DNA from 4 places in the Vibrio sp. B1Z05 genome. Region 1 is predicted to be linked to each of the others. Evidence: predicted binding sites of a transcription regulator. Region 1 holds the regulator's gene; each other region holds the start of a gene.
What was found. Region 1 encodes PurR, which represses purine synthesis genes. Its sites were predicted from a motif close to TNANGNAAACGTTTNCNTNA; they were not measured.
Positions count from the first base shown of each region.

Region 2: a site for PurR is predicted at 5,357-5,376, ahead of glpX (class II fructose-bisphosphatase). Genes of this name have one in related genera too.
Region 3: a site for PurR is predicted at 5,274-5,293, ahead of QV280_RS05190 (inosine/guanosine kinase). Genes of this name have one in related genera too.
Region 4: a site for PurR is predicted at 3,631-3,650, ahead of QV280_RS13520 (NCS2 family permease). Genes of this name have one in related genera too.

Region 1 is NZ_CP130463.1:1,712,898-1,721,006, forward strand. It holds gene mukE (chromosome partition protein MukE) at 1-318, opposite strand, end outside; gene mukF (chromosome partition protein MukF) at 299-1,651, opposite strand; gene cmoM (tRNA uridine 5-oxyacetic acid(34) methyltransferase CmoM) at 1,652-2,446, opposite strand; gene elyC (envelope biogenesis factor ElyC) at 2,625-3,392, shown strand; gene torD (molecular chaperone TorD) at 3,477-4,127, shown strand; gene purR (HTH-type transcriptional repressor PurR) at 4,291-5,307, shown strand; gene QV280_RS07790 (TVP38/TMEM64 family protein) at 5,465-6,151, shown strand; gene QV280_RS07795 (putative signal transducing protein) at 6,179-6,505, shown strand; gene QV280_RS07800 (alpha/beta fold hydrolase) at 6,560-7,369, opposite strand; gene QV280_RS07805 (DUF3833 domain-containing protein) at 7,548-8,084, opposite strand; gene QV280_RS07810 (chalcone isomerase family protein) at 8,087-8,109, opposite strand, start outside.
Region 2 is NZ_CP130463.1:2,570,051-2,578,159, forward strand. It holds gene gpsA (NAD(P)H-dependent glycerol-3-phosphate dehydrogenase) at 1-524, opposite strand, end outside; gene secB (protein-export chaperone SecB) at 694-1,170, opposite strand; gene QV280_RS11740 (rhodanese-like domain-containing protein) at 1,233-1,706, opposite strand; gene gpmM (2,3-bisphosphoglycerate-independent phosphoglycerate mutase) at 2,064-3,602, shown strand; gene QV280_RS11750 (murein hydrolase activator EnvC family protein) at 3,668-4,828, shown strand; gene zapB (cell division protein ZapB) at 4,888-5,130, opposite strand; gene glpX (class II fructose-bisphosphatase) at 5,442-6,449, shown strand; gene QV280_RS11765 (DUF805 domain-containing protein) at 6,494-6,913, opposite strand; gene QV280_RS11770 (5-carboxymethyl-2-hydroxymuconate Delta-isomerase) at 6,923-7,273, opposite strand; gene tpiA (triose-phosphate isomerase) at 7,502-8,109, shown strand, end outside.
Region 3 is NZ_CP130463.1:1,115,823-1,123,931, forward strand. It holds gene aroA (3-phosphoshikimate 1-carboxyvinyltransferase) at 1-1,009, shown strand, start outside; gene QV280_RS05175 (glucosaminidase domain-containing protein) at 1,087-1,884, opposite strand; gene QV280_RS05180 (YciN family protein) at 2,053-2,298, opposite strand; gene topA (type I DNA topoisomerase) at 2,544-5,180, shown strand; gene QV280_RS05190 (inosine/guanosine kinase) at 5,364-6,668, shown strand; gene QV280_RS05195 (H-NS family histone-like protein) at 6,886-7,308, opposite strand; lysine riboswitch at 7,771-7,955, shown strand; gene QV280_RS05200 (Na+/H+ antiporter NhaC family protein) at 8,044-8,109, shown strand, end outside.
Region 4 is NZ_CP130464.1:121,630-129,738, reverse strand. It holds gene QV280_RS13535 (YHS domain-containing (seleno)protein) at 1-146, opposite strand, end outside; gene QV280_RS13530 (MFS transporter) at 243-1,457, opposite strand; gene soxR (redox-sensitive transcriptional activator SoxR) at 1,573-2,028, shown strand; gene QV280_RS13520 (NCS2 family permease) at 2,159-3,544, opposite strand; gene tnaA (tryptophanase) at 4,571-6,037, shown strand; gene QV280_RS13510 (aromatic amino acid transporter) at 6,156-7,412, shown strand; gene grxB (glutaredoxin 2) at 7,737-8,109, opposite strand, start outside.

The DNA.
Region 1 (8,109 bases):
TGGGCTTAAATAAAGGAAACACAAGACCTTACCCACCAGCATATCTAACTCAGAGAGTACGCTACGGCTAATTAAGGTGGTTGAACGTGGGCGCAAGTAGAAGAAGCCTTCTGGCGCGCGCACCAATTCGGTGTTGTATCTTTGGTAGAACAGCATCAAGTCTGTTTCAAAGTCGCACAGCAGTGCATGGTTATCCATGTCGTCTTGAGTAATATGACGACCAGAGCGAAGTAAGCTATCTAACGCTGGAAACAGCGGATTTGCTATCGCTCGAACCAGATTCTCTGGCATATATGTATCAGAATTTATTGATGACATTCGCTTGTACCTTTGCGCCATATTCATTAATTGATTGCCAATCCGGCTGTATTGCTGCGTAGTCTTGCTCTGAGTAACCCAAGCGCACCGCTTGGTCTACCACTAATCGAGCCAGATCAAAGTGACTTGCCTGTGCGTGAGTGGCGAGATAATTACGCAGCACTTCACCAAGGTCGATTTTAGCCCCTTGATCTTTATGACGTTTCAACATGGCTGTGACTTGTTCGGCCAACTCATTGCTGACCTGTTGCATTTCTTGATATTCCACTTCTGGCGGCAATTGCCCCAAGGCTTCATCGTTTTTCAACACCAGAGATTCATCTCTTAGGTCTCGTAAACGCTCCGCATCGGCAAAGGTCAATAGCCATGAACTGGAGGAAAAATCTTGGATAGATTGACGCAGTCTTTGACTGAATGCTCGGTTCTTATCCATGTCAATCGCAGTACGGATAAATTTATGCACGTGACGGTCATAACCTATCCATAAATCTATCGATTGTTGTCCCCAACTGATGATGCGATCGAGCTTGACTTGCAGGCTAAATAACACCGCATCGATGTAGTCTAAATCTTCTTTGCCATACACCAATTGTTGTAAGGTCAATAGCTGAGATTGCAGCTCATCGCCTGCCGCTTGCAAGGAAGATTGCAGCTCGGTTAAGGTATCTGAGGTTGCAGAAAGCAAGTCTTCACAGTGAATAATCGCCTCACGCCAATCTTGGTTTAATAGCTCAGCAATCTCGGCTTTTACCTGATGCTGCTCTTCGTCCATGACCCTTTGGTTTAAGTCAATTTGGTCAAAAATTTCGGCTACCGAAAACTTCAATGTGCCGTATATGTCTCTACGCCAACCTTCATCAGTTGGCGTCTGCTCAGCAGTAGCCACAACATTTGCCAGCTCTTTGCCGGCTAAAGTCAGTTGGATAGACAATTTCAATTTCGAAAATTGACGGTGGCGCAGGTAGTACTCAGAAATGCCTACAGCAAGGGGCGAAAGGCGATAAATGCTGCTTCCGTCTTGTCCTTCACTGGTAAATCGGCTCAATAATCTCTGTGCGACTAAGCTATTAATAGCGTTATTGGCTTTGAAAGCGATGTTGCTGACGCTAGCATCACCATTAAATTCTCGCTGGACAATAGCAAATGCATCATGCAATTCGCCTTCTCCTAACTCTTCATCAAAACGTTCACGACTGAGTAGCGCTATCGCGACTAAAAAACTCAGATGTTCACTATTGAGGTTAAGGGAGAAATCGTGTTGTTTAACCCACCCGACCAGTTCATCGACTGTGACTTGATCGTCATGTTGCCCTTCTTGGGAGAGTTGACTCATTCAGTTCCCTACTGTCATTTCTTTTTGAACCCATACGTGTATGTATCTTCCTAGAGAAAGATAAGGTTCGGTTCTACATAATTGTCGTTCAAGCTGCATCAGTTCTTCTTGACTATAATCGCCCACATATTGGGTAAATCCAATATAGTCATGAAAGCAGCGAATCCCTGATTTTCCACAAATGCGTAAGTCGCATTCTTCTAACCAGCAATAAACGTCTTCGGGTAATAACCCTTTCTGCGGCTGCAACTTAAATCGTTTACGATGGGGCATTCCCTGCAATACATGTGGAATGTTGCCACATATTACGTTTTTCATTACCAATCCATGGTGGTTATAAAACATGATTGACGCCATGCCGCCAGGACGAACATGTTGCATCAATTTTTCGAGTACATCTTTAGGATCAGCTAACCACTCCATGACCGCATGAAACAAAACCAGATCCACCGGTTGCTTGAGGTGCTGATCTAACTCTTGGATAGGCGCATGGATAAACTGATACTGCTCTAGCAAATCTTGTTGTGCAATCTCTTGCTTAGCTAAAGAGAGCATTTCGCTAGAGACATCACACAATATAATATTGTGACCAAGCTCGGCCAACTTTTGTGACATTTGTGCTAAGCCCCCTCCCGCATCCAGAATGGTGAGAGGTTTTGCATGGCCTGCTATTTGGGTTATGATTTGCTGCAAATCTTCCCAGACGATAGTCTGACGTATATTGCCTTTGTCTGAGCCATAAATATTTTCGGCAAATTTGTGGGCAATGTCGTCGAAATTACGATCTTGTGTCACTTTTAATTAATGTATGATGTTATTTGAGTGAGTTTCGTATTGTGTCACAAGGACGTCAAGAATAAAGAGCGGTTGTCGATTTGCCCCTCCGATCGACTAAAAAACCGACCGATAACACGACATTTTAACTCGTGACACCAATTTACCCTACAGAACTTAGGAAATGGTTTAACCCAATATGTTTGAATTGAAAAAAATCATTACTGCCTTCCTTATGCCACTGCCTGCAATGCTACTTATCGGTTTCTTTGGCCTAGCGCTGGTGATGTTTACCCGCAAGCATAAGTCTGGCTGTATCTTTATTTTTATTTCATTAGCGTCCATTTTTGCTATTTCATTCCAGCCTGTGTCTACCTCGTTGCTCAAACCATTAGAGCGCAAATACACGGCCTTTTTACCACCAGCAGAAAGCTTAGACTATGTGATGGTGCTAGGCAGTGGGCATGTGATTGATCCGCAAATTCCGCCAACCTCTGAATTAAGTCGCACCGCGTTAATGCGCCTTAGTGAAGGCATTCGTATATTGCGCATGTATCCCGGCGCAAAATTGATTTTATCTGGCTATGATGGCGGCTCAGAAATGAGCCAAGCACGAATGATGGCGACGGTGGCATTAGCACTAGGCGTGGCTAAATCGGATATTATTTTATTAGAAACGGCGCAAGATACTTGGGAAGAAGCCAGACAAGCAGCGGGCTTTGTCGGTGAAAAGCATATGTCACTGGTTACTTCGGCCAGTCATATGGAACGCGCCCTGCGCGAGTTTCACAGCGCCGGTCTAAACCCTACTCCAGCACCGACCAATTACTTAGCCCAATCCAATATTAATCAAGCGTGGCAAAAGTACACACCGCAAGCACGATACCTAGAGCAAACGGAACGCTACTGGCACGAAACTATGGGTAAGTGGTGGAAAAACATACGAGATCTTGTCAGTAGCAAATAAGTGACTCATAATTTAGTGAACGTCTATATTTTCGCCAACTTAGAAGCTGGTGTTGTAGTTTGCTAACGAGTTATGGGTTAAACAATGCAAGAGCTCAAGCAGTTTAATGAACAGCGGGCAGAAATTTATTGGTGGTTTTCCAGCTTATTTTCTAAAGAGCTGACCCAAGACGAACTGATTGCCTATCAAACCCCTGAAGTGAGGGGTTTCATTAATGGTTTAGCCGAAAATGAAACCCTAGCCACAGCCGCTAAACGCTTACTGGATGCTCTTGAGCGACTGCAACAACGCCCGGGTGCTCAACTTGAATTATCCGCTGATTTCTACGACTTATTTTTAGCCTCTGACAAACAAACTGCCCAGCCCTGCGCCTCTGTTTATATTGATGAAAACAAGGCGCTTACTGGCACCCCTGCTCAGCAGATGACGCAAGTTATGTTAGAGCATGGCATTGAAGTGGATAAGTGCTTTAACGAGCCTGCCGATCATCTGGCTGTTGAACTCGACTTTATTGGCAATCTAATCATGCGCTCAAACGCGCTAGAAATGGAATCACATCTAGAATCAGCCCTTAGCGAACAGAAGTCATTCATTGAGCAACATTTACTGAGTTGGATTCCACAATTTTCGGTAAACTGCACTAAATATGATGAATTTGGTTTCTATTCTGCGGTCGCTGAACTGTTAGTTAAATTTTGTGAAATTGATTGTCGTTATCTCAGTAATGAAAAATAGCTCAGTTACCGAAAATAGATTCACATTATCGTCATAAATGCGTTGTCAGTTTCATCATTTATGGCTAGACTCCCCCGCAATCGTTTGCAATGTGATTTTGAGTGCAAATTACTCAATAATTCAACGCATTTTATAATCATTACTTATATTTACAAGGTCTCCTATGGCAACCATAAAAGACGTCGCAAAACTGGCTGGTGTCTCCACCACTACAGTTTCACACGTTATCAATAAAACACGTTTTGTGGCTGAAACAACACAAGAACGTGTTATGGAAGCTGTAAAAGAGCTCAACTATGCGCCAAGTGCGGTTGCTCGTAGCTTAAAATGCAACACCACTAGAACCATTGGCATGTTGGTAACTCAATCCACTAACCCCTTCTTCGCGGAAGTGGTCGATGGCGTTGAAAGTTACTGTTATCGTCAAGGCTATACGTTGATCTTATGTAACACTGGCGGACTGTACGAAAAGCAGCGCGATTACATTCGTATGCTTGCCGAAAAGCGCGTAGATGGAATATTAGTGATGTGCTCTGACTTAACCGAAGAGTTACGTGAAATGCTAGATTCTCACCCAGGCATTCCTAAAGTGGTGATGGATTGGGGCCCAGAGTCCTCTTCTGCAGACAAGATCATTGATAACTCAGAAGAAGGTGGCTACCTTGCCACTAAATATCTGGTTGAAAATGGACATACGAAAATTGGCTGTTTAACCGGTCAAACTGAAAAGCTTGCTTGTATTGAGCGTATGTCTGGCTATAAAAGAGCATTGGCTCAAGCTAATATCCCGTACAACGACGATTTCATTTTCGAAGGTAACTTTGAATGTGATACCGCAGTTGAAACGGCTGACAAACTGGTTGCTCTTGCAGAAAGTGAACGCCCTACGGCTATTTTCTGCTTTAACGACATCATGGCGCTGGGTTTAATTAGCCGTCTGACTCAACATGGCATTGCCGTTCCAGAAGATATCTCTGTAATTGGTTACGATAATATCGATTTAGCTGGCTATTTTGCGCCGCCTCTTACCACGATACATCAGCCAAAACGTCGCGTGGGTAAAACCGCCTTTGAGATCTTGCTAGAGCGCATTAAAAATAAAGAGCACGACCGCCGCATTTTTGAAATGCACCCAGAGTTGGTAGAGCGCTCAAGCGTGAGAAACCTAAACGCTAGTTAACGTGACCATTTAACTGAATAAGGCTAGATATCTTAATGATTTCTAGCCTTTTTTATTTGTATCTGCTGAGAATAAATTAAATAAAATACGCAACTGGTGAAAGTTTCCTATTATTGATCCTGTCTCTATACTTACTCAGGATGATAAGGACGCTCTCATGAATAAGAAATTGATAATCGGGCTAATTTTAGTTGCAGCGATTGTATTACTCGGCATCAACTTCGGTCAGTACTTCACTTTAGAAAATGCCAAAACTCAGCAATTGGCCCTCAATACGCATATTGAAAATAACTTCGTATTGTCAGCGACTATCTACTTTATTGGCTACGTATTTGTTACGGCCTTTTCCATTCCTGGCGCTGCGGTGGTGACTTTACTTGGCGCAGCACTGTTTGGCTTCTGGACCAGCTTACTATTGGTCTCATTTGCCAGCACCATTGGCGCAACCTTAGCCTTTTTAAGCAGTCGCTACCTATTGCGTGATTGGGTACAAGCTAAGTTTGGCTCTAAACTTGACGCCATTAACAAAGGCGTTGAACGTGACGGTGCCTTTTATCTATTCTCATTGCGTCTAATTCCCGTATTTCCGTTTTTCCTGATTAACCTATTGATGGGGCTAACCCCTATCTCGGTTGTAAAATACTATGTATTTAGCCAACTTGGCATGCTGGCCGGGACTATGGTGTATCTAAACGCTGGGACGCAACTGGCAGAAATAGACAGCTTATCTGGCATTGTTTCGCCTACCGTATTGGCTTCTTTTGCTCTGTTAGGTTTATTCCCGCTCATTGCTAAGTGGATCATGGGTAAGATTCGACCACAAAACGGCTCTAGCCCTGCTTAATCCATCATCGCAACCTAAAGGATATTCATGAAGTTATACGTTGCGCAAAACCCGCCTCAAGCTCATATTTTATGTGAGCTTTTGCGTAGTCATCGCATTCAGGTAGAAGTGCGCGGAGAAGGGTTATTTGGTCTGCAAGGAGAGTTGCCAATGGATGACTCTAGCCTGCCCTATCTGTGGCTAGTCGACGAGCACAAGCAACAGCAAGCCAAAGCCCTGATTGCAGAATTTGAAGATAGACACAATCACAGCTCAGATTGGCGCTGTGATGATTGTGGGGAAATAAATGAGGGGCAGTTTGCCTTATGCTGGCAATGTGGCGCTAGCACCACTGATGAAGCGATATTGGTTTAGTATCCTAGTTATTGAGTGCAATATTTAACTTTGATACCTCTATCTTTGCGACATCTAGCTTTGTGAACGAATAAACTCGATAGATTTGTCATTGAACTCTTGAGGCTTTTCCACGTTACAAACATGGCCGCAATTTTCTATTTCTACCAACTGGCTATTTTGGTGAACCGAAACCATCTCTTTTACCGGCTTGATGAACATGTAGTCCTTGTCACCCATTAAATATAGAGTCGGAATATCAAGCTCTTTATCTCTAAAGTAGCGCATTAGCGGGTTAACATCAGCTGCCAGCTTAAACCAACGTTTAAACTCTTTTTGACATAACTTTCTTGCTTCTCGTACAAACATCAAACGAGATTCAACTTGCCCTTTTTGCGGCATCACAATCCAAGCAAACAAGCTATACAGCCACATGTACGGGATAATGTTTTTACACAAATCGCCCATTTTCACTAAGATTTGCGAACGCGTATTAAAGCGCGTCACAGCGCCGCCAAGCACCATAGACTTAACGCGCTCAGAGGCAAGCTCTGCCAATGTGCGTACAATAATAGTGCCTAAAGACATTCCCACAAAGTGTGCGGATTTGATTTTGAGATGATCCAAAACGTGCAAAATATCTTTGGTCACTGACTCAAAGGTATAGCGCTTACTGATGATATCTTGGAATAAGGTATTGGATTTACCGTGCCCGCGCAAATCAACCAAGAGTACGTTAAAGTGCTCGCGGTACGCTTTAATTTGCTTAAACCAAATTGACGAACTGCCACCCGCACCATGCACAAATACTACCCACTCCTGAGATTCAGAATGGCGATAGGCTTTATGAAATAACATTGGATTTGATTCGGCAATAGCGGTCATTGATCACACTGAGGGAAATATTAAGGTAGTTGATAGTAACATAAATGACGAGCGCTCAGATTGCCCTAGTCGTTGATTTTGTAACAAATAGTGAGTCGCAATGCAAGTTAGGTGCCATTAGCAGTACAAATAACAGCCTAAACGCAAACAACACTACAGATGTAAAACACAGCGCAATCTAAAGATCCTTTTGGAAAAACAAAGTTAAAGTTCCAAACTCTATGCCTAATTTCCTTATAGAGGTTAAATTAAAGACGTGTTTATCATCTTGTCGATATAGCCAATCATCAAAGTGAACCACCACACTCGAATCCCCTCTTGGCAATTCAAAATCATAGCGCCAGCGCAGTGCATTCCCCACTTCTTCACCGATAGCGACTCCGACAATATCATCCGCTTTTCCCTCGTAACTGCCATCAGCTAAACGGGTGATCCGCCAAATGCGCGTCGATTGCTCGCCATCAGCAAACACGAAGTCTTCATGTAGCGTCAATGTATTGCCTTGCACCTTGCCTTGCAGTGCGACCTCAAAACGTCGTGTTTGCTTACCACTTCTGTCTTGCACCATGCCCCACGCGGTGACACTACCTGAAAAATAGCCAAACAAATCAAAATCAGGCCCTTCACCTTGATACTCATTCACATCTGCGGTGCACCCTGACATTGATAGAGACAACAGCGCGCTTATCATTAATAGTTTCAGTGTTTTGATCATCATTAATTCAACCCAATAAGTTGCT
Region 2 (8,109 bases), 860 kb from region 1:
TTATTTTGTAGTTCAGTGGCAAATTGTGGCTCAGAAGACGCTACCGCAATCGCAGTCGGTAAACCCATGGCCAATTCTTTGGCAAATGTCGGGCCAGACAATACCGCCAACGGATACTGATCACCGAGTTTCTCTTGCGCAACATCTTTTAATAGACGACCTGTTTCAGGCTCTAAGCCTTTCGTTGCCCAACAAATACGTGAATCTGCTTTTAAATGTGGTTTTAAGCTGTCTAATACAATGCCAAAAACATGGCTTGGTACGACAACCAGTAGATCTCGACTAGCGGCAACGGCTTTTTCTAAATCACATTCCACAATCAGTGAATCAGGAAAAGGCACATCCGGTAAGAACTCTTTGTTCATTCTATCCGCTTGTAGCTTCTGCATGTGTTCGCGCTCATGGCCCCAAATAATGACTTCTGCGCCATTACGAGCGAGCGAGATAGCCAATGAAGTGCCATAAGAACCGGCGCCAATCACTGTCATTGATGTGCCTTGAAACTCACAATTTGATGCTGCCATATTCAAATCCATTATATGTGGTGAAAGGTCTAAAGACCCTTGAAATTAAAATCTACTGAATTTTAAAAGATAGTGTAAATAAAAAATGCACACCGTATCAAATGATTAGATGCGGTGTGCATTGATATTTTCAAGTGAATTTAATCAAAAAGATTAAATTAAACTCTAATTATGCGTCAGCTTGTGGCTGTTCTTCTTGTTGCTGTTGGCTTTGTAGGTAGTTCATGAACAACGCATCAAAGTTTACAGGAGCAAGGTTTAGTTGAGGGAATGTACCCTTAACAACTAGGCTTGAAATAGTTTCGCGAGCGTATGGGAACAAGATGTTCGGGCAGAATGCACCTAGGCAATGTGCAAGTTGACCTGGTTCCATATCTTCAGCTGTGAAAATACCACCTTGTTGAACTTCACATAGGAAAGCTGTTTCGTCAGCATTTTTAACAGTTACTGTTAGACGAAGAACAACTTCATAAACGCCTTCACCTAGTTGAGCACTTTTAGTGTCTAGGTCTAGGTTTACATCTGGTTGCCACTCTTTTTGAAACATTGCTGGAGAGTTTGGCGCTTCGAAAGAAAGATCTTTCAAGAAGATACGTTGAATTGTGAAGTTCTGTTGTGGTGCTTGAGTCGCTGCTGCTTCAGACATTTTTTAATCCTTAATTTGTATATCTTGGTATAGGGCACGCATCTGCTGCCCTATGATTATTTTTATTCAGCTAGAGCTTTTTGCTTTTTCTTCTTACGTGGTTCTTTTTTAGCACGCACTAAAGGTAGATTTGCATCACTCCAAGAAGATAAGCCATGTTTCAACACGAATACTTTTTCAAAACCAGCTTTAGCTAGTACGTTGGCATTCTCAATTGCAGTTTGACCTGTCTTACATACAACAATGATTGGGTCGCTTTTTCTGTTTTCAAGCGAACCTAATGTACCTTCTTTGATTTCAGAAGGTAAAATGTGAACTGAGTCAGTAATATGACCTTTTTTGAAGTCATCATTAGTACGAACGTCCACTACGACACCGTTTTCACGGTTGATTAGCATGGTCATCGCCTGAGTATCAACTTCAGTATATCCAGCGGTGGAAGATTTGAAGATATTCATCACTAGGGCGACAATAATACCAACCCAAACAACACACAGAATCATATTCTGGTGAGCAAAATCGAAAATTTCTTGCATCGTCAGATACTCTTTTTAATTCATAAACCGAAAAATTTAGCAGGCAGTATACCATTACAAACGTAGGATGCGAGATTGAGCCTGGGGTGATTGCTTTTTAAAAAGGAAACATAGATCACGAATACAGCACTATTCACTGCTTAGTTTTATAAATGAAACGTGAACGCAACCTAATTGATCGTAAATTCACACCTTCTTTGAAATTTAATTACTCTTGCTGTATAAAAATCATCCGGATTTACCCATTAGAAGTCAGCATTGAAAAATTTATTTAACCTTAAAGTGCTTCAATTGAGGTAATCTGTAGTAAAATCACGTGAGTTAAAGTTATTTAAAATTAAACAACGAGGTCAAACTATGTCAGCTAAGAAGCCTATGGCTCTAGTGATCCTTGACGGTTACGGATACCGCAAAGATAAAGCCGATAACGCTATCGCAAATGCAAACACACCCATCCTAGACAACCTAATTGCTACTCAGCCAAATACGCTTATCTCTGCTTCTGGCATTGACGTTGGCCTACCTGATGGTCAAATGGGTAACTCTGAAGTAGGTCACACCAACATTGGTGCTGGTCGCGTGGTTTACCAAGATCTAACTCGTATTACTAAGTCAATTGCTGACAAAGAGTTCCAACAAAATGAAACTCTAGTTAACGCAATGGATAAAGCTATCAAGTCTGGTAACGCTGTTCACATTCTAGGTCTAATGTCTCCAGGTGGCGTTCACAGCCATGAAGACCACATTTATGCCGCTGTTGAAATGGCAGCAGAACGTGGCGCAGAAAAAATCTACTTACACTGTTTCCTAGACGGACGCGATACTCCACCTCGCTCTGCTGAAGGTTCACTACAACGTTTCCAAGATCTATTTACTAAACTAGGTAAAGGTCGTATTGCCTCTCTTGTAGGCCGTTACTACGCAATGGATCGTGATAACAACTGGGATCGCGTTCAACAAGCTTATGACCTATTAAGTGAAGCTAAATCTGACTTTACTTTTGATAACGCTGTTGCGGGTCTTGAAGCCGCTTATTCTCGTGATGAAAACGATGAATTTGTTAAACCAACTGAAATCAAAACAGCAACAGAAGAATCAGCCGCTATCGTTGATGGCGATGCTGTTATCTTCATGAACTACCGTGCTGACCGTGCTCGTGAAATTACTCGCACTTTCGTACCTTCATTCGATAACTTCGAACGTAACGTATTCCCACAAGTAGACTTTGTTATGCTAACTCAATACGCAGCAGACATCCCTCTACTATGTGCATTCCCACCAGCATCTCTAGAAAACACTTACGGTGAGTGGTTATCTAAAGAAGGTAAAACTCAGTTACGTATCTCTGAAACAGAGAAATACGCACACGTTACTTTCTTCTTCAATGGTGGCATTGAAAACGAGTTTGAAGGTGAAGAGCGTCAACTTGTTGCTTCTCCAAAAGTAGCAACTTACGACCTACAGCCTGAAATGAGCTCATTAGAATTGACTGACAAGCTTGTGGCTGCGATTAAATCTGGCAAATACGATGCGATTGTTTGTAACTACCCTAACTGTGACATGGTTGGTCACACTGGCGTTTACGATGCAGCAGTTAAAGCAAGTGAAGCTCTAGATGAGTGTATCGGTCGCGTAGTTGAAGCAATCAATGAAGTGGATGGTCAATTGCTAATTACCGCAGACCACGGTAACGCAGAAATGATGGTTAACCCTGAAACAGGTGGTATCCACACTGCACACACTAACCTTCCTGTTCCTTTGATCTACGTTGGTAACAAAGACCTAGAATTCAAAGAAAACGGTAAGCTTTCAGATCTAGCACCAACTATGCTTGAGCTATCTGACATCGAAATCCCAGCAGAGATGTCTGGTCAGGTTCTTGTAAATCTGAAATAATCTTTGCTAAGAACGCTTTGCTACAGTGTACACTGTAGCAAAGAAAGCCAAGTTAAAGATTTAGGATGAATCTCATTCCTCAGAAAGTACCATTTTCGAAAAAATTAAACGCCAGTGTGCTATGCGCTGGCGTTTTGTTATACCTGTCGTCTTCGCTATTTTTCTCGCCAAATGCAAACGCCAACCCTGAAGAATTAAAAGGGGTTAAAGGTGAGATAACTCGTCAGCAAAAAAGTCTTTCTCATCAGCAGAAAGAACTGGATAAGCTGCAAAAACGCCTAAAGACTGACGAACTCTCAATTGCCAATGCAAGCAAGAGCTTGACCCAGACTCGTTCATCATTAAAACGCTCAGAAGCCAATCTGAAAGTTTATGATAAACAGCATCAAGAATTATTAGATAAAACTCAGTCACAAGCTGAAGCGCTACAAAAGCTGGTTAAGTCTTACTACATGATGCACACCAGTGCCAAAATCGAGAGCTTTCTTAGTCATGAAAGCCCTGAAGAAAAAGACCGCATCAGCCAGTATTATCAACATCTTGCTAAACAGCGCACCGCGACTATCACTGAACTGCAAAAAACCAATGCTCAGTTGGAACAAAAAAACCAACAGTTAGTGGCCGAACAACAACAAATCGAAGCCCTGCTAAGCAAACAAACCCAACAACTTAAGAAACTGCGCACTTCACAAGCCAACAGAAAAAACACGGTAGCGAAAATTAAGCGCGGTATCGCAGGCGATCACGCCTACCTCAATGAGCTAAAACGTAACGAATCTCGACTCAAAGCCGAAATTGCCAAAGCCGCTAAGCGTAATTCTGTTCCTATGGATGGATTAGCACGACGCAAAGGTCACCTACCGTGGCCAATCAAAGGTAAGGTACTGCACAACTACGGCACACGACAAAGTGGCCAAGTGTACTGGAAAGGCGTAGTTATTAGCGCCCAATATGAACAGCCAGTAAAAGCGGTTTATCCGGGTACTGTGGTATTTGCAGATTATTTACGTGGTTACGGTTTAGTGCTACTACTTGACCACGGTAAAGGCGATATGACGCTCTACGGTTACAACCAAGTATTGACCAAGAAAGAAGGCGATAAGGTGACAGCAGGAGAGACCATCGCTCTGGCCGGAGATACAGGTGGACGTTCGACTCCTTCCCTCTACTTTGAATTAAGGCGCAACAGTAAAACCCAAAACCCGCGCTATTGGTTGAAACACTAAAGACAGAAACGCCAGCTTAAAGCTGGCGTTTCTGTCTTTAGCAATTGGAAAAGTAAAACTTATTCTACTTCTTCCATTTTGCCTAGCATGCTGCGAATGCGTTCTTGCCACGCATCATGCTCTGCTTGAACTTGTTGTGCACGCTGTTCAGTTTCAACTTTCTCGTTGCGTAGTTGCTCAGCTTCATTAGCAAGGCTTTGCTTCTGCTCTTTCAGTTCTTCAACTTCCATTTGTAACAGAGTAATTGTATCTACTGCTGTCTGCACTTTGGCTTCTAGTTTTTCTAACACTTCTAAAGACATGTTGGCCTACCTAATTCGTTATCCATATATAAAGACTGACTTCTCAACCATTCTACCCACACGCATGTATATAAACACACCTAAAAATTTAATTCTGGTTTAAATGGCCAAAAAAAACACGATTCTAATCAAATTTTGACAATCACAAACCTTTCCTCACCATTCTTGCTGTTGTCGATGAGGCAAAACCGATAAATATTCAAGAAGGCGAGTAAACTTGAGCAAATCACGCAAACGTTTACGTGAAGATATGGTAGAATCTCGGCGATTTTTTGAACCCTTTATGTGAACCCCCCTCAATTGGAGTCGATATGAAACGCGATTTAGCAATAGCATTTTCTCGTGTAACAGAAGGCGCAGCTCTAGCCGGTTATAAATGGCTTGGACGCGGAGACAAAAACGCAGCAGACGGCGCGGCTGTGGAAGTTATGCGTACCCTACTGAATAAAACTGAAATTAGCGGTGAAATTGTTATTGGCGAAGGTGAAATCGATGACGCGCCGATGCTATACATTGGCGAGATGGTCGGTATTGGCGGCGATGCAGTAGATATCGCAGTTGATCCGATAGAGGGAACTCGCATGACGGCTATGGGGCAATCCAATGCCTTAGCAGTACTTGCGGCAGGCGAAAAAGGCAGCTTCCTAAAAGCACCGGATATGTACATGGAAAAACTGGTTGTCGGCCCTGGCGCAAAAGGCCACATTGACCTGACTAAACCACTTGCTGAAAACCTAGTCAATGTAGCAAAAGCATTAGATAAATCTCTGCATGAGCTGACAGTGATTACTCTGGCAAAACCTCGTCACGATAAAGTAATTAAAGAGATGCAAGAGATGGGCGTGCGTGTATTTGCTGTGCCAGATGGCGATGTAGCGGCTTCTATTTTAACCTGTATGCCAGACAGTGAAGTAGACATGATGTACTGCATTGGCGGCGCACCAGAAGGTGTTGTTTCAGCCGCAGTTATCCGCGCTCTAGACGGTGACATGCAAGGTCGTCTTCTTCCTCGTCATGAAGTGAAAGGTGATGATGCAGAAACTCGTGCTCACGGTGAAGAAGAGTTAAAACGCTGCGCTGAAATGGGCGTTGAAGCTAATGTGGTATTGGCTTTGTCTGATATGGCAAGCAGTGACAATGTACTTTTTGCTGCTACTGGTATCACCAAAGGTGACTTGCTAGAAGGCATTACTCGTCAAGGCAATATCGCTACTACAGAAACACTATTGATTAGAGGCCGTTGTCGTACAATCCGTCGCATAAAGTCTATTCATTACCTTGAGCGTAAAGACGACGAAGTTAAAGGTCACATCCTATAACTCGCACCTACTCGCAAAAAACGCAGCCTCGGCTGCGTTTTTTATTACCGGTAAGCTTCCCCGTAATCATTCTTACCATCACTGCCCTTTAACAAGCCACACTCCACCAAAATCCAAACGCCACATATCAGAGCAATCAACGACAAGATTCGAGAAACCCCGTCACCAGTTTCGGCCTGCGCCGAAAATGGCACCAATAAGCGGCCAATAATCAATGGTATATTCAGTAATAAAAAGCGGTTTGATTTATTGCGATCGTGCCAACGTTTAGCCGTTACAGCTAAATCTGGATAAAATAAGATCAGTGATAAAACTGGAATCGCATACAGCGCCATCCCCGGTGATATATGGGCTAACATAGACCCAACAGCAGAAAGGAATAAATAATAGCTGATATTCCAAATCCAAAACTGCTTTCGCCCTATACGCCCATCAAACGAAAATAAGAAAAATTTATAGTCCATTGCTCATTCCTAAAGATTACATTGTTTATGGAAGCACTCTTTGTCCATCTCACGCACATTGACACTCAAACTGCCTACCCAACTGGCTTGGTCGACTAATAATTGAAAAATGCTCTCTGACAATGCTTTTTTTTGTTCGTTGTTACGTCCTTCAAGGAGTTCGATACTGACATGGATAAAGTTATGTTGGTCTTCACTCTCGCCAATCAACCATAAATGCGTTCGTAAGGTGCGCGAACGAATGGAATTACACTCAAACAGTTCACTATCAATCATAATTTGATGCATGTCTTGCAGCACACTATGAATATTCAATCGCCCTTCTAGAGCATCACTGTACTCCATAACTAAATTAGGCATAACAAACACTTCCTTGAAATAAAACCTCATCCTGATGAGGTATAAACCATACACTAAACGCTGCCTACGACAGTCAATTTCCCTTTATTTTTGCCAATGAGATCACCTCACACTTTTTGCTTACAAACTGAGCTGAATAAGAAATCATTGCTTCCATGATCTATGGACTTTTATCTGTTATATTGATCCACAGCGTATATTTTTTACTAATTTAGAAGGGAGTATTTTATGCGTCATCCTGTAGTTATGGGAAACTGGAAACTAAACGGTTCCAAAGAAATGGTAGTAGATCTACTAACTGGCTTGAATGCTGAACTTGAAGGCGTAACAGGTGTTGATGTAGCAGTGGCTCCGCCAGCGCTATTCATTGACCTTGCAGAACGTACTTTAACGGATGCAGGTAGTGCAATCATCCTTGGTGCACAAAACACAGATATTAATAACCAAGGTGCTTTCACAGGCGACACTTCACCAGCGATGCTAAAAGAGTTTGGGGCAACTCACATCATCATTGGTCACTCAGAGCGTCGTGAATACCACAAAGAGTCAGACGAGTTCGTAGCACAAAAATTCGCTTTCCTAAAAGAAAATGGCTTAACTCCTGTACTATGTATCGGTGAGACTGAAGCTCAAAACGAAGCAGGCGAAACTGAATCTGTATGTGCACGTCAAATTGACGCTGTTATCAACCTACTAGGTGCAGAAGCACTTAACGGTGCAATCATTGCTTATGAACCAATCTGGGCTATCGGCACAGGTAAAGCAGCAACAGCTGATGATGCACAGCGCATCCACGCTTCTATCCGTGCTCACATCGCTGAAAAGAACGCAGATGT
Region 3 (8,109 bases), 600 kb from region 1:
TTTAGGTAATGCAGGTACGGCAATGCGTCCTTTAGCTGCGGCGCTTTGCGCAAGCCAAGGTGACTTTATCTTGACTGGCGAACCTCGCATGAAAGAGCGTCCTATTGGACACTTAGTGACTGCTTTGCGCGAATCTGGCGCTGAGGTTACTTATCTTGAAAACGAAGGCTTTCCACCGCTTAAGATCCAAGGTACTGGACTTAAATCAGGTGAAGTGTCTATTGATGGTTCAATCTCAAGCCAATTCTTGACCGCATTTCTAATGAGTGCTCCGCTAGCCGATGGTGATATTACAATCAACATTGAAGGCGACCTAGTTTCTAAACCGTACATAGATATCACTTTGCACATCATGCAGCAGTTTGGTGTGAGCGTAGAAAACTACGATTACCAAAAGTTCATCGTACGCACTGGCCAAAGCTATGTTGCGCCGGGTGACTTCCTTGTAGAAGGCGATGCCTCTTCGGCTTCTTATTTCCTAGCGGCTGCGGCAATTGGCGGTGGCTCTATTAAGGTAACGGGTATTGGCAAAGACAGTATCCAAGGCGACATTCAATTTGCTGACGCGCTACAAGCTATGGGCGCAGGTATTGAGTGGGGCAGTGACTACATTATCGCGCGCAAAGGCGATCTTAAAGCGGTAGATTTAGACTTTAACCACATCCCTGACGCAGCGATGACGATTGCGGTTGCCGCTTTGTTTGCCGAAGGTACTACGGCGATTCGTAACGTTTACAACTGGCGCGTAAAAGAGACCGACCGTTTAGCGGCGATGGCGACTGAACTGCGTAAAGTGGGTGGCATTGTGGAAGAAGGTGAAGATTACATTATCATCACGCCGCCAGCGCAGCTTAATCATGCGGCAATCGATACTTACGATGATCACCGCATGGCAATGTGTTTCTCGCTCGTTGCTTTTGGCACATCAGTGACGATTAATGACCCTAAATGTACATCGAAGACTTTCCCTGATTACTTCGATAAGCTACAAGGCTTGATTAGCGAGTAATCTTTGCTAGCCAAAGCAGAAATTAAAACGGGTTCCTAAATAGGAACCCGTTTTTGTATGTGCGGTATAACAGAGAATTACTTCTGCAGATCTTCTTCTAAGATAGATTTATTATGGCGAAGCATAGTTAAAATATCTTTAATGTAGTCATCTGAACGCTCTGAGTAGCTGCCTAGACCGTAAATAAGTTGTTCGGCGGTTGGCGTTTTATGCTGAGCGCGAATGTTGGCTCTTAGCTCACGGAAGCTGCGGTAAGCTTGGTTAGTGTTTAGATTGTCAACGTAGGCGGCAACTGAGTCACCGACAGAGTCAAAGGTTGCCACTTCGTGAGTCATGCCTTTTTTACGTTGGCTAGGAACTACGCCACAGCCTTTCGTGAAACACCATTGACCGAAGAAGTTATTGGCTTGTTTAGCAAAGCGAGAAGTCCCCCAACCACTTTCATTAGCTGCTTGAATAAGCACTAATTGTTCTGGCACTTCATCAACGTGTACTAGTAAGGTATCAATCTCGTTTAAAGTGAAGTCTTTGACTTCTACACGGTATTGTTTTGCCAATTGAGTCACTGTATCGCGCTCAGAAGAGGATAATTCCTGTTGCTTAGCTAATTTATTTTGTAACGAAATAAGTATTTCACGTTGATGTTTAACGAAGGCATTTTTCTGTTGAACATAAGGTTTTATGAATTTAAAAAATTCACTTTTCTTCTGATGAACATCAGTAATAGCAGCAAAATCAGGTAAAGGAACGGCTTTAAAATGAGGCTTAGAGTTGTCAAGCATTCCAAAGTGATAGTAAATAGAAGCGGCTAAAATAATGCCGACAGTACTCAGAATGATTGTGCCATTGGTGGGTATAAATTTTTTTAAACTCACAGTATTACCTTGTTTGTAGATGCTAAAAACGTGAAGTAGATCATTATATGCAATACTAGCTCGGTTAGATATCCATGTAACCTTATGTTCCGTACTTTATATTGTTGCAGACCAGATAGAAATTGAAAGGGAGTATTGAAAGAGCCCCGTGCGGAGCTCTTGAAAACATTATTTTACAGTGAATTCTTTTGATAAATGATGAGCTAAGTATTTGAACATATTGAAAACGGCTGTAGTATTCTGCGTTGGCAAACCTTTGTCATCTAAAAAATAGTCGCCCTTAAAAATAAGTACGTCGTCTTTTTCGACTACCGAAGTGGCGCGCATTCCTTCTATATAGTCGTCATGTTCTTGGATGAGATTGTTTGCAATCAGTAATAGTTCAAACTCTGAAATAGGTTTTTTATCACTCATTTTGGTACCTGTTGTTCTAATCAATATTCGCGCTCAGTGTACCCCGATAATTAAGCAAAACAAAAGCACATTTATCTAAAACAGTCTATGGTTTACCTTCGTGATATTGCCTAATTTGCACACAATTAGCCGTAAAAGAGAAAAAATGGGTTGATTTTGAAAAATTATCGCTCAATAGTAAAAAAAGAATCAAAATTCGAATTCGCACTTTTTGCGAACCAAAATATAGGACAAAACGTTCAGTTATGGGTAAGTCTCTCGTTATAGTGGAGTCACCTGCTAAGGCAAAAACAATTAATAAATACCTTGGTAAAGACTTCATTGTTAAATCTAGTGTTGGTCACGTACGTGATCTACCTACCGCTGGTCAGTCGAGCGGTAAAAAGGCTACGCCTATCTCCACCAAAGGGTTAAGTGCGGAAGAAAAAGAACGCATTAAAAAAGAAAAAGCCAAAAAATCACTGATTAAAAAGATGGGTATTGACCCATACCACGGTTGGGAAGCCAATTACCAAATCCTACCGGGCAAAGAGAAAGTCGTTGCCGAATTACAAAAACTGGCTAAAGACGCTGACTACGTTTATCTCGCAACCGATTTGGACCGCGAAGGAGAAGCTATCGCATGGCACCTTCGTGAGATCATCGGCGGCGATGAACAGCGATACAAGCGAGTGGTATTTAACGAAATTACTAAAAATGCCATTCAACAAGCATTTGAAGCACCAGGCGAACTGAATATAGACGGCGTAAACGCTCAACAAGCGCGTCGTTTTATGGATCGCGTGGTGGGCTTTATGGTTTCTCCACTACTGTGGAAAAAAGTGGCTCGTGGTCTTTCTGCAGGTCGCGTACAGTCGGTTGCCACTAAGCTGGTGGTTGAACGTGAACGTGAGATCAAAGCGTTTGTACCGGAAGAGTTTTGGGACGTACACGCCAATACGCTAACGGATAAAGCAGACGATTTTCGTCTGATCGTTGCACAACGCAACGGTGAGGCCTTTAAACCGACGAATGAAGCAGACACGACCTCTGCCCTGAATTTGTTGGAAAAAGCCGAGTACGAGGTGTGTAAGCGCGAAGATCGCCCTACACGTAGCAAACCTTCAGCCCCTTACATCACTTCTACCTTACAACAGGCAGCAAGTACGCGTTTAGGCTACGGCGTTAAGAAAACCATGATGCTAGCGCAGCGCTTGTATGAAGGTGGTTACATCACTTACATGCGTACTGACTCAACGAACTTGAGCAGTGAAGCGGTAGAGAACCTACGTAGCTTCATCGGTAGCGAGTACGGTGATAAGTATTTACCCGAAAAACCATTGGTTTACGGTAGCAAAGAGGGCGCTCAAGAGGCGCACGAAGCGATTCGTCCTTCAAGCGTTGATGTGAAATCAGAAGATTTAGTCGGCGTGGATAACGACGCACACAAACTGTATACCCTGATTTGGAATCAGTTTGTTGCTTGTCAAATGACACCAGCACAATACGATTCAACCACTATCAGTGTTAAAGCCGCGGAATTTACCCTTAAAGCGAAAGGTCGTATTCTGAAATTTGATGGTTGGACTCGCGTGCAGCGTCCAATGGGCAAAAATGAAGATCAGATCCTTCCAGAAGTGAAATTGGGCGATAAACTGTCTCTTAAAGAGCTTGAGCCAAAACAACACTTCACTAAACCAACCGCTCGCTTTACAGAAGCGGCTTTGGTTAAAGAGTTAGAAAAACGCGGTATCGGCCGTCCATCAACGTATGCGTCTATCATTTCTACTATTCAAGACCGTGGGTATGTGAAAGTAGAACAGCGTCGTTTTTACGCTGAGAAAATGGGTGAAATCGTATCGGATCGCCTAGATAAAAGTTTTGTCGATTTGATGAACTACGACTTTACCGCGCGTATGGAACAAAAACTGGACCAAATCGCCGAAGGTGAAGCGACTTGGACACAAGTGCTCGATCGTTTCTTTAAAGATTTCTCCTCTGAACTTGAAAAAGCGGAGCTGGATTCTGACCAAGGTGGTATGGAACAAAACCACATCGTTGAAACAGACATTGAGTGTCCAACGTGTTCCAGACCTATGGGTATTAGAACGGCATCAACAGGGGTATTCCTAGGCTGTTCTGGTTACGCATTGCCACCAAAAGAACGTTGTAAAACAACCATTAACCTTGGTGACGAAGACGGTATCATTAACGTCTTAGAAGACGATCCTGAAACAGCAGCACTGCGTGCTAAACGTCGTTGTCCAATTTGTGAAACCGCAATGGACGCGTACTTAATTGACGATAAGCGCAAGCTACACGTGTGTGGTAATAACCCTAACTGTGAAGGCTATACCGTAGAGTATGGTGAATTCAAAGTGAAAGGGTACGACGGTCCTGTTGTTGAGTGTGACAAGTGTGGCGCTGACATGGTGTTGAAAAACGGCCGTTTCGGTAAATACATGGATTGCACCAGCGAAACATGTAAGAACACGCGTAAGATTTTACGTAACGGCGAAGTTGCTCCACCAAAAGAAGATCCTGTGCATCTGCCTGAGCTACCTTGTACACAGTCTGATGCGTACTTTGTATTGCGTGACGGTGCTTCTGGTCTATTTATGGCAGCCAGTAACTTCCCTAAATCTCGTGAAACACGAGCGCCATTAGTGGAAGAGTTAGCGCGTTTTAAAGATCGCCTGTCTCCTAAGTTCCAATACTTAGCGGATGCACCAACAGAAGATCCTGATGGTCGCCCAACGGTGGTTCGCTTTAGTCGTAAGAGTAAAGAAAACTATATCCGTTCTGAAATCGATGGTAAGCCTTCTGGTTGGACAGGTTTATTTATTGACGGTAAGTGGGAAATCACTGACAAACGTAAAAAGCCGAAAGCAAAAAGCGAATAGCGTTTTCAATTAGATAGATGCAGAACCAAGGTGTTGAAAGATACCTTGGTTCTTTTTTTTGCGCAAAATTTGCACAGTCAGTGCATTTAAAATTGAGCTAAACGTTTGCGTTGTTTTACTGTGTTGAAGCTCACATTTCTAGGGTCTACAATTTAAAAATCTACTTTCTAATACAGAATTTAAATGAAATTTCCCGGCCAACGTAAGTCTAAACACTATTTTCCTGTCAACACGCTTGATCCTTTAGTCCCGAAAACCCACGCCAAAAGCAGTGTTAATTGCACTCACGTGGTGGGGATCGATCAAACTCTAGTGGATATCGAAGCTAAAATTTCTGATGACTTCATTGATAAGTTTAATTTAAGTAAAGGTCATTCATTAGTTGTCAGCGATGAGGTGGCGGAAGCTCTGTATTCTGAATTGAAGCAGCAGCAGTTGATCACTAACGAATACGCAGGTGGCACCATAGGTAACACGCTACACAACTATTCAGTATTAGCGGACGATAAATCGATTTTATTGGGCGTGATGAGCTCGGACATTAAAATTGGCAGCTATGGGTTCCGTTATCTTTGTGATACGTCGTGCCGAATGGATCTTAACCATTTACAAGGGGTGGAGGGCGCGATTGGACGCTGCTTTACCCTGATCTCTGAAAACGGCGAGCGTACTTTTGCCATTAGTGAAGGGCAGATGAACCAGTTGCAGGCTAAAAGTATCCCAGAAGAGGTCTTTTCCGATGCCGCTGCATTAGTCTTAACCTCTTACCTTGTACGTTGTAAAGAGGGCGACCCTATGCCTGAGGCAACGATGAAGGCGGTAGAATATGCCAAGAAGCACAAGGTGCCGGTAGTGCTAACCTTAGGCACTAAGTTTGTCATTCAAGATGATCCACAGTTTTGGGTAGATTTTATTGCAGAGCACGTTTCTGTAGTGGCAATGAATGAAGAAGAAGCTGAAGCGTTAACTGGGCTTAGCGATCCATTACTGGCCGCAGATAAAGTCTTAGATTGGGCGGATTTGGTGCTGTGCACAGCAGGCCCTATTGGGCTGTTTATGGCCGGTTATACCGAAGAGTCGGCTAAGCGTGAAACGTCTTTACCTTTGCTTCCTGGTACGATTGCTGAGTTTAATCGCTATGAGTTTAGCCGTCCGGCATTAAAGTCAGAATGCGCCGAACCTTTTAAAGTCTATTCGCATATCTCACCGTATATGGGCGGCCCAGAGAAGATCAAAAATACCAATGGGGCAGGGGACGCTGCTTTATCGGCACTGCTACATGATTTATCCGCCAACCGATTCCACAAGTCGAATATTCCTAATTCTAGTAAACACGTAAATGAATATTTAACTTACTCTTCCTTCTCTCAAGTGTGTAAATATGCAAATAGAGTGAGTTATGAAGTATTAACTCAACATTCTCCACGCTTATCTAGAGGCTTACCTGAAAGAGAAGACAGCCTTGAAGAAGTATATTGGGAAAGGTAGATGTAATAACCTTTAAATTAATATGGTTATATAGAACATACTGCATTATTTCGATAACACAACAAACGTTATAACATAACGTTTATTGTGTTATAAACGAAACAATATCTAAAATTAACAGGTGTTGTCATTATTTTGTAATAAATTGCAGGTAATAAAAAAGCTCCTTATAAGGAGCTTTTTTGCATCTAATGATAAATCTTGTTAGCAATAATTATTATGCTTTGATCAAGAACTCATCTAGAGATTTACCGTTATCAAGTTCAGTTTGGATCGCTGATGGAGTACGGCCTTGACCAGTCCATGTTTTTTGCTCACCGGCTTCGTTGATGTATTCGTATTTAGCTGGGCGAGGTGCGCGCTTCGCTTTTGCTTTATTTGATTTAGATGAGTTATCACCTGCAACAGCCGCTACTAGGTCTTCGATATCGATACCTTCGCTAATTAGTTGCTGTGCGTATTCAGCCAGTTTTCTTTCTTTTTCTTCACGTGCTGCGCGTTCTTCAGCTTCATTATCACGGCGTTCTTCAACAACCGTAGTTAATTTATCAAGAGCTTCTTCTAGTTGCTCTAGTGTTAGCTCACGAGAGAAAGCGCGAAGGCTACGGATATTAAGGAGTGTTTTTGTAATTTCAGACATATTTTGGTCCCATCAGATTAATATCATCAACTAAAGTTGACATAGTAACGTGCACTGGTGTGCTACACAATAATTCGATTATATAAGAGCTTTGCTCATAGTTAAATATAAAATAAATAAATTTTCAAAATTAATAAAGTTAATTCGTAAATTATATTCAAAATTAAATGTAATTTATAAAGTATTACTTATATTAAATAATTCAAATTGTAACTGTTTTTGTATAAAAGACGCTAATTAGCGTCTCAGTCGAGCAATCTATTTCTTGCGTAACTGTTTGATATATATTGATAAAAAATCATTTCGATCGGGTGCCATCATGAACGATTAGTTTTCATTATAGATTCGAGCAACTTGCTATTTAGTAGGAGGACTTGGCTTTCTGTTGCTTTTCTATTTTATGTTAGTAAAATGCTCCGCTCTTAGAACACCTAGTGGCATATCGAATTGTTGAAAGGTGTTTTCTAGGATTGAGGCGCAGTTATTATCAGTAGTTGGCAATAGGGTGATTCCGTTGTAATTGTTAACGAAAGGAGTAACTGCCGAAATGAATGATTTAATCAGGATCATTTGTTGGGGTTATTTTCGAAAGAAGTAACACTGCCATAGTCTATTGTGTTGTTAAACTATGGAGCGCTATTGTGGGAATCTGCCTTTGAGTAGATTGCTTATTCAACATCAAGTCGAATACCTCGCTACAGTAGATCTCTTACCAAATATATAAATAAGAAGATCATGAATTTATTGGATTTTGCATCATCACCTATCTCTCTAGTGCCACCTTTATTGGCATTGGGATTA
Region 4 (8,109 bases), on a different replicon from region 1:
GTAAAATACGCCACGGGATCATAGCCTTTAATCGCTTTCCCAAGAAAATCGCTGTACACCGCATCCAATGCAAATACGGATCTGGCGAAAAATAACAGGCCGATTGCGATCAACATACTGATTCGAGTTGTGACTTTCTTCTTCATTGCTGTGCCCCCTTGGCTATTTGTCTCTTATAGAATAGACACTATCTATCAGAAGAAACTTTCAGCACAATTTTTAGCTATAGTTATCAAAGACATTCAAGTAAGCGATGGATTTATTTTACGCGCGCCGTGCAATCTATTGTTAAGACGCATCATCATCAAGACCGCGAACAACATAACACCAGCGGCAATAAAGAAACCGAGTTGCGTGATACCAAAATGGCTTAGAAACGCAATGCCAACATAGCTGATGCTTTGCGCTAATGTCGCAAACATCTGCAACCCGCCATCGGCTCGGCCACGTTGATCGATGCGGATACTATGATGCATCCAATTAGTACGAGCGATTCGATTTAAAGCGTTAAAGGTGCCAAATAAAAACGTGAAGACCAATATAAAGTGTGGCGATGGTGACAGACTCATTCCCACCAGCATGATGGCGGCAAACCCCATAGAACCCATCATAATCCGTTGATGAGAGCCCAAGCCTAATAAACGACTGACCAATAACCCCGTCATTAATGATCCCATGCCAAAGGCAATGTTATAGCCGGCAAACCAATCACCAGAGATACCCATTTCGGAAAACCAAATAGGAACCAACTTAGTTAAAAAAGTTAAGATTGGGTAGCTCAGTGCAGACAGCATCAAGAACACATAGAAGTGCGGCCTTTGAGTGTATATCTCGCGACTCTCTTTCATCTGCGTGACAAAAGAAACTGCCTTTGATTGACGTAATTGTCGGCGATATGGCGTTAATATATAACTGACCGTTGCGATGGCTGAGGCGCTAGCTGCAAAACAGGCAAATTCATACATGCCCCACCTTTCTAGTAACAGCACGCCTAATGCTCCAGCACCTAACGTAGCGCCTTGCATTATCACTTCTTGCTTCCCTGAAAGCGCCGCATATTCATGCTGTTCAAAATTCTCTTGAGTAAAAGCGTTATTGGCGGTCCACGCTAAGTTACTGGATGTCCAAAATACTATCTGCGCAATGGCTAACAACCACAGAGATTCATAGCCCAATCCATAAACCAGCGCGACTAAAAGTGCCGTGCTCGTTTGCAACATTTGCACCCATATCAACAAATGTTTCCTTGAGGTTCGATCTATCAAGGTTGAGAAAATGGGAGTCAGACAAAAAGAAAGTGCGGTACAAACAAGCGCTAATATCGCGACAAATACCCCCATATTTGGAGTAGATAGCATGATCCAAGGGAGCGCCATCATAAATAAACCGGATGAAATGCCATCAAAGAGCTGTCCTGTCAGATAGGGGCGTGTACGATTTTTTACAGTCAATCCCATACTTATATTCCATTTATTGCTTATTTGATGCTAGGTTAATACCTCAAGTTAACTTGAGGTAAAGCGCTTTCGCATTTAATTATGCAAAAGGGCGAAACAAATACGGGGATAATTTATGGAAATGACCATTGGTGAGGTAGCAAAAAGAACTGGGGTTAAGGTCTCTACCCTACATTTTTATGAACAAAAAGCGCTTATCTACAGTTGGCGAAATCAGGGCAATCAAAGACGTTATCATCGCAGCGTAATACGCAGAATTGCGGTGATCAAAGCGGCGCAAATGGTTGGGCTGACCTTAGACGAGATTGCAACGTCACTGGCAGATTTACCAAAGCATCAAGCTCCCAACCGCCAGCACTGGGAGCAAATGGCGTTAAATTGGAACGCCATGCTCGAACATCGTATTGAGCAGTTAAAAGCACTGCAAAACGATCTCGGTGGCTGTATTGGTTGTGGTTGTTTATCTATGGAATCGTGCGCGATTTACAACCCGCAAGACATTCGAGCAAAGCAATTTGCTGACAAAACCATGCTCACTCACCCTGAAGAATGGTCTAGCAACATTGAGTAAGCTCTAACGTGTTTTAACCTTACACGATGACCATTAATTGCGGCGATTGATATAACCCCTCACGTAAAAAAATACCCAGCCAATTGGCTGGGTATTCATAATTCTATGTAACTGTGTTGTATAGCGAAGCTTAGATAGCCCAACCACCAGCGTAGAACACAACCAAAATAATGGTGATCAATAAGATACCGAAGTTTAGACGTTTCCACTCACCCGCGAACACACGGCCAACCACTAGACACATGAAGCCAAGCATAATGCCCGTTACGATGTTGCCTGTGAGTACGATAAATACCGCACATACAAGACCTGAAAGTGCATCAACTGAATCTTCAAAGTCCAGTTTACGAACGTTACCTAGCATCAACAGACCTACGTACATAAGTGCAGGCGCAGTTGCGTAAGAAGGAACAAGGTAGCTAATTGGAGCCACAAACAATAGTAGAAGGAACAGAACGCCAACCGTTACCGCAGTTAGACCTGTTTTACCACCTGCTGCTGTACCTGCTGCTGATTCAATGTAAACCGCTGCTGGCGCGCCACCTACAGCACCAGATACGATGCTAGAGATAGAATCAGAAGTCAGCGCTTTGCCGCCATCGATGATGTTGCCTTTCTTATCAAGAAGGTTAGCTTGACCTGCTACTGCGCGGATTGTACCTGTTGCATCAAAAATCGCGGTCATTACCAATGCCAGTACACTTGGTAGTACGATTGGGTTAAGTGCGCCCATGATATCCATAGAGCCAATCAAAGAGCTGTCGCCGCCGATACTAGGCAGAGCGAAGAAACCTTGGTATTGCACTGCAGGATCAAAAATAAGACCAAAGATCGAGATAGCCACGATAACCAATAGAATGCCGCCAGGAACTTGACGTTTTTCTAGGCCAAAAATCGCCGCTAGACCTAGCATTGACATGATTACAGGTAGAGAAGTGAATTCGCCCAAAGTTACAGGCAAGCCAGCTACTGGGTTTTTGATCACAAGACCAACACCACTTGCGGCGATAAGTAGTAGGAATAAGCCAATACCAATACCCGTACCGTGCGCGATACCTGAAGGTAAGTTGGTTAGAATCCACTGACGCACACCCGTTACGGTAATAGCCGTAAAGACCACACCCATTAGGAATACCGCGCCTAGAGCAACCGGGATAGATACGCCTTGCCCCAATACTAAGCTATAAGCGGTAAATGCGGTCAATGAGATAGCACAACCAATCGCCATTGGTAGATTTGCCCATAACCCCATCAACAGAGAACCAAACGCCGCCACTAAACAGGTTGCGATAAACACTGAACCTTGGTCAAAACCTGCGTTGCCTAGCATGCTTGGCACAACGATTACGGAATACACCATAGCTAAGAAGGTAGTTAACCCCGCTACTACTTCACGGCGAACGTTACTTCCGCGCTGTGAAATCAAAAAGAATGTATCAAGCCAGCCGCCAGTAGCAGATGTGCCATTATCATTCAGTCCCGCTTTTGAGGACTGATTTGATGTATTCTCGGACATTTTGTTTCCTTTGTGTTTGTTGGAAAAGCCCCTGACAAGCTCATTTCCCATAAAAATGTTAGTAAAAATTTCAGTGGCGAAAAAATACAGCTAAACGTTTGCGTGTGCAATAGTTAAAATCGTTTGTACACCATATTTAGCAGAAAAAATGAACAGCCCACTAAGAATCGTCCAGATCCTGCATAAATGGCAACTAATAAGACATATCTTTATATCTTAGTATTACTTTGCGATGAAATTACCACTCATAATTACGATGAATACTATCGATATGAAACAACTATCATTTATTTATTCTTTGCAGTGTTACTCATTTTAGTTAATAGGCAATGAATGACCAAAGTATAAATTTGACGGTGATCAAATTAAATATAGTGAAATACTCAATAAAACTCTATTTTAATAGCGAATAGACCTTATCTGTGATCTTCATTTTCCCATTCGTCACAATTATAATTAACTGGCGTTTCATTCATTATTAATATGCACTATTATTCTTTCCATCAAGTTATACAACATTGCAGAATAAAACGGAGACATCAAATGTCTATCTACTACAAATCGCAATCTGAAAAAGAGCTAACCCTGTTAGCTTGGTATAATATTGATCATCAGTTGTCTTTCCACTTGTCGTCAGAGTAACCTTGTAAACCACTGTTATAAATCAATATTTTATTTTTACCACTGACCATTAGTCATAAATCCGTTCAACAGAACCTCTCAATAACTTGCGAGTTCTGTACTGTGATTGTTGTCTTTTAGGTTGGCCGTAAGCAAACAAGTTTAACGTTAAATTATATAGAAAATATTTAGATTCAATATAGTTAACTTTTGCTTATATAAATATTGACCAATAACTTTAATAATAAAGCTCCACCAATAAAACTTAACTCTAATAAAATAATAGAGTGAGTCTGTATACTTACGTGATTAATAAAATAGATTTAATAAATACACGTAATTAAAAATAACATCCTACATTATATAAGTGGTGTTCTATACACCCAAAAATCCAAAGGTATTATTATGGAAAACTTTAAGCATCTACCAGAACCATTCCGCATTCGTGTAATCGAGCCTGTGAAACGCACAACTCGTGAGTACCGCGAAGAAGCTATCATCAAATCAGGAATGAACCCGTTTCTACTGGACAGTGAAGATGTATTTGTTGACCTACTAACAGACAGTGGCACCGGCGCTATTACTCAAGAAATGCAAGCCGCTATGCTACGTGGTGATGAAGCCTACAGTGGTAGCCGCAGCTACTACGCTCTAGCAAATGCCGTAAAAGATATCTTCGGTTACGAGCACACGATTCCAACTCACCAAGGACGTGGTGCAGAGCAGATTTATATTCCTGTTCTTATTAAGAAACGTGAAATGGAGAAAGGCCTAGACCGCAATAAGATGGTTGCACTTTCTAACTACTTCTTCGATACAACTCAAGGCCACACTCAAGTTAACTGCTGTGTTGCGAAAAACGTTTATACAGAAGAAGCATTTGATACTTCAGTAAACGCAGACTTTAAAGGTAACTTCGACTTAGTTAAACTAGAAGAAGCTATTTTAGAAGCAGGCCCTAACAACGTACCTTACATTGTTAGCACAATCACTTGTAACTCTGCAGGTGGTCAGCCAGTTTCTATTGCTAACCTAAAAGCTGTGTACGAAATGGCACAAAAATATGACATCCCAGTCATCATGGATTCTGCTCGCTACGCTGAAAATGCTTACTTTATTCAGCAACGTGAAGAAGGCTACCAAGATTGGACTATCCAAGAAATCACTCGCGAAACCTACAAGTATGCTGACGGCCTAGCAATGTCTGCTAAGAAAGACGCAATGGTACAAATGGGCGGCTTGTTGTGTTTCAAAGATGACTCAATGCTAGATTCGTACACTGAATGTCGTACTTTGTGTGTTGTTCAAGAAGGCTTCCCTACTTACGGCGGTCTTGAAGGCGGCGCAATGGAACGTCTAGCGGTTGGTCTATATGACGGCATGCGTCAAGAGTGGCTAGCTTACCGTATCGGTCAGGTTCAATACTTGGTTGATGGCCTAGAGAAAATTGGCATTGTTTGTCAACAAGCAGGCGGACACGCTGCATTCGTTGATGCAGGCAAACTTCTTCCTCATATCCCTGCAGGTCAATTCCCAGCACACGCACTGGCTTGTGAGCTGTACAAAGTTGCCGGTATCCGTGCGGTTGAAATTGGTTCTCTACTATTGGGTCGCGATCCTGCTACAGGTAAGCAACACCCATGTCCAGCTGAGCTACTGCGTTTGACTATCCCACGCGCAACTTACACGCAAACACACATGGACTTCGTTATCGAAGCATTCCAGAAAGTTAAAGAGAATGCAGCCAATGTGAAAGGACTTGAGTTCACTTACGAACCTAAAGTATTGCGTCACTTCACTGCTCGACTAAAAGAAGTTGAATCAGTAAAAGTTGCACCTAAGACTGAAGAAAAAGTACTAGAAACAGCATAAGCAACACAATATAAGGCCTCAACTTTTGGGGCCTTTTATATTTCAGACCCAAAAAACCATCATAAATAAAAATAGGTTTGGGTATTAAATTCTAATAACGTGAAACAAAGGATCATCTATGGCACAAAGTATTGATATGCCCTTAGAAAAACAGGGAGCGAAGGAAAAAGGTCCTTCCCTCATTGGAGGCGCATGTATCATTGCTAGCGTCTGTGTGGGCGCAGGAATGCTAGGCCTTCCAAGTGCGGGAGCGGGCGCATGGACCTTCTGGTCAATCGTTGCTATTTCCCTCACAATGGCAGTCATGACCATCTCTGGTTGGATGCTACTTGAAGCGTACAAAAGCTACGATTTAAAAGCTTCTTTTAACACTGTAACTAAGGATATTCTTGGGGAAAAAGTTAACCTATTTAACAACTTAACCGTTTACTTCGTGGGTGGCATCTTACTGTACGCTTACATCACGTCTTCAGGTTTGATCCTGCAAGATATGCTCGGCGTTAGCAGTCAGATCTCCTCTATTCTATTCGTTTTAGTTTTCTCCATTTTTGTCTGGCACTCTACTCGCGCTGTAGACCGTATTTCGGTCGTTCTCATTACTTTTATGATTTTAAGTTTTGTGTTTGGCGTATCAGGGCTAGCGGTTAATGTTGATTTCGCTATTTTGTCTGACTCAATCAATAGCAACGCAAGTTACACTCCTTATGTACTGGCTATGCTGCCTGTCGCACTGACCTCTTTTGGCTACCACCACTCTGTAGGTTCTATGCGTTCTTATTACGGTGATGAGAAAAGAGCCAGTAAAGCGATTCTACTTGGTACAAGTATCGCATTAGCTTTGTACTTCCTATGGCTATTCAGCATTTTTGGCAACCTGCCACGTACTGACTTTGTACCTATCATCGAGCAAGGTGGCAACATTGATGCCCTACTTGGCGCTTTAGGCTCTGTCATTGAATCTGAGCGAGTAGCAAGTGCAATCAACACCTTCTCTATGGCGGCTATCTTGTCATCGTTCATTGGTGTAGGTCTGGGCGTATTTGATTACCTAGCTGACTTGTGCAAATTTGATGACACTAAACAAGGTCGTGGTAAAACTTGGGCTGTGACTTTTCTACCACCACTGGTGCTTTCTTTACTGTTCCCATTCGGTTTTGTTATCGCTATCGGTTACGCAGGCGCAGCAGCAACGGTATGGACTTGTATCATCCCTGCACTTCTAGTGTACAAAGCACGTAAAACGAATACAGGTGAAAACACCTTTAAAGCACCTGGCGGCAACGCGATGGTTTACGGCGTAATTGCTTTTGGTGTGTTAACTGCGGTATTCCACCTAATGTCTATGGTAGGTTTATTACCATCATTTACTGGTTAAGCTATTGATTTTTAGTTAATTAATTAGTCATTTCTAATAGCGAAAAACAGAAAAGAATTACAAGCTATTACGCTTTCCTGTTGCTTAACCTTACAAATGCACTCAAACGCCTTAATGATAGTCACTCCAGACTCATTGAGGCGTTTTTTTTTGGATAGATATTTGTTCTATGGGGTATTTTTTGGCGTAAAGATCTAGCACGTTGTTGGATAACAATGAGTAAAAGGAGATCACAGCCTTTATTGTCTTCTAGTTTGATGAAGAAAGCCCCGAGCTATCATAGTGATAACTCGGGGCTAATTAATGTGCTTTCATCCAACCAGCCTAAAAAGTTAGTAAACTTGCACCTAGCTCATTACTGTTTGTTTCTAGCCATAATTTAAGCTCTTGCGGCCACTCAATCGTAGATTCGGTAAAGAAGCCACGCAGTAGCGAGAAGTAGATTGCCTGATCAACCAAAGGGAGTGGCGATCTACCCGCATTCGGTTGGATCAACGCTTCAGCTTTAAGTAACTGTGCATTCACGTCTGCAACAATCTGCTCTGTGTTTTTTAACAGGCGAACAAAGTTCAGCTCTTCTGTCTCTTTCTTTGCTTGCCATGCAGCAACACTTGCTTCAGTAGCGAACTCTTTTAGATTCAATTTCGTCCAGCGGGGGTAGCCAATTCTTTGAATCAAAGGGAAAGCCTCACGCTGA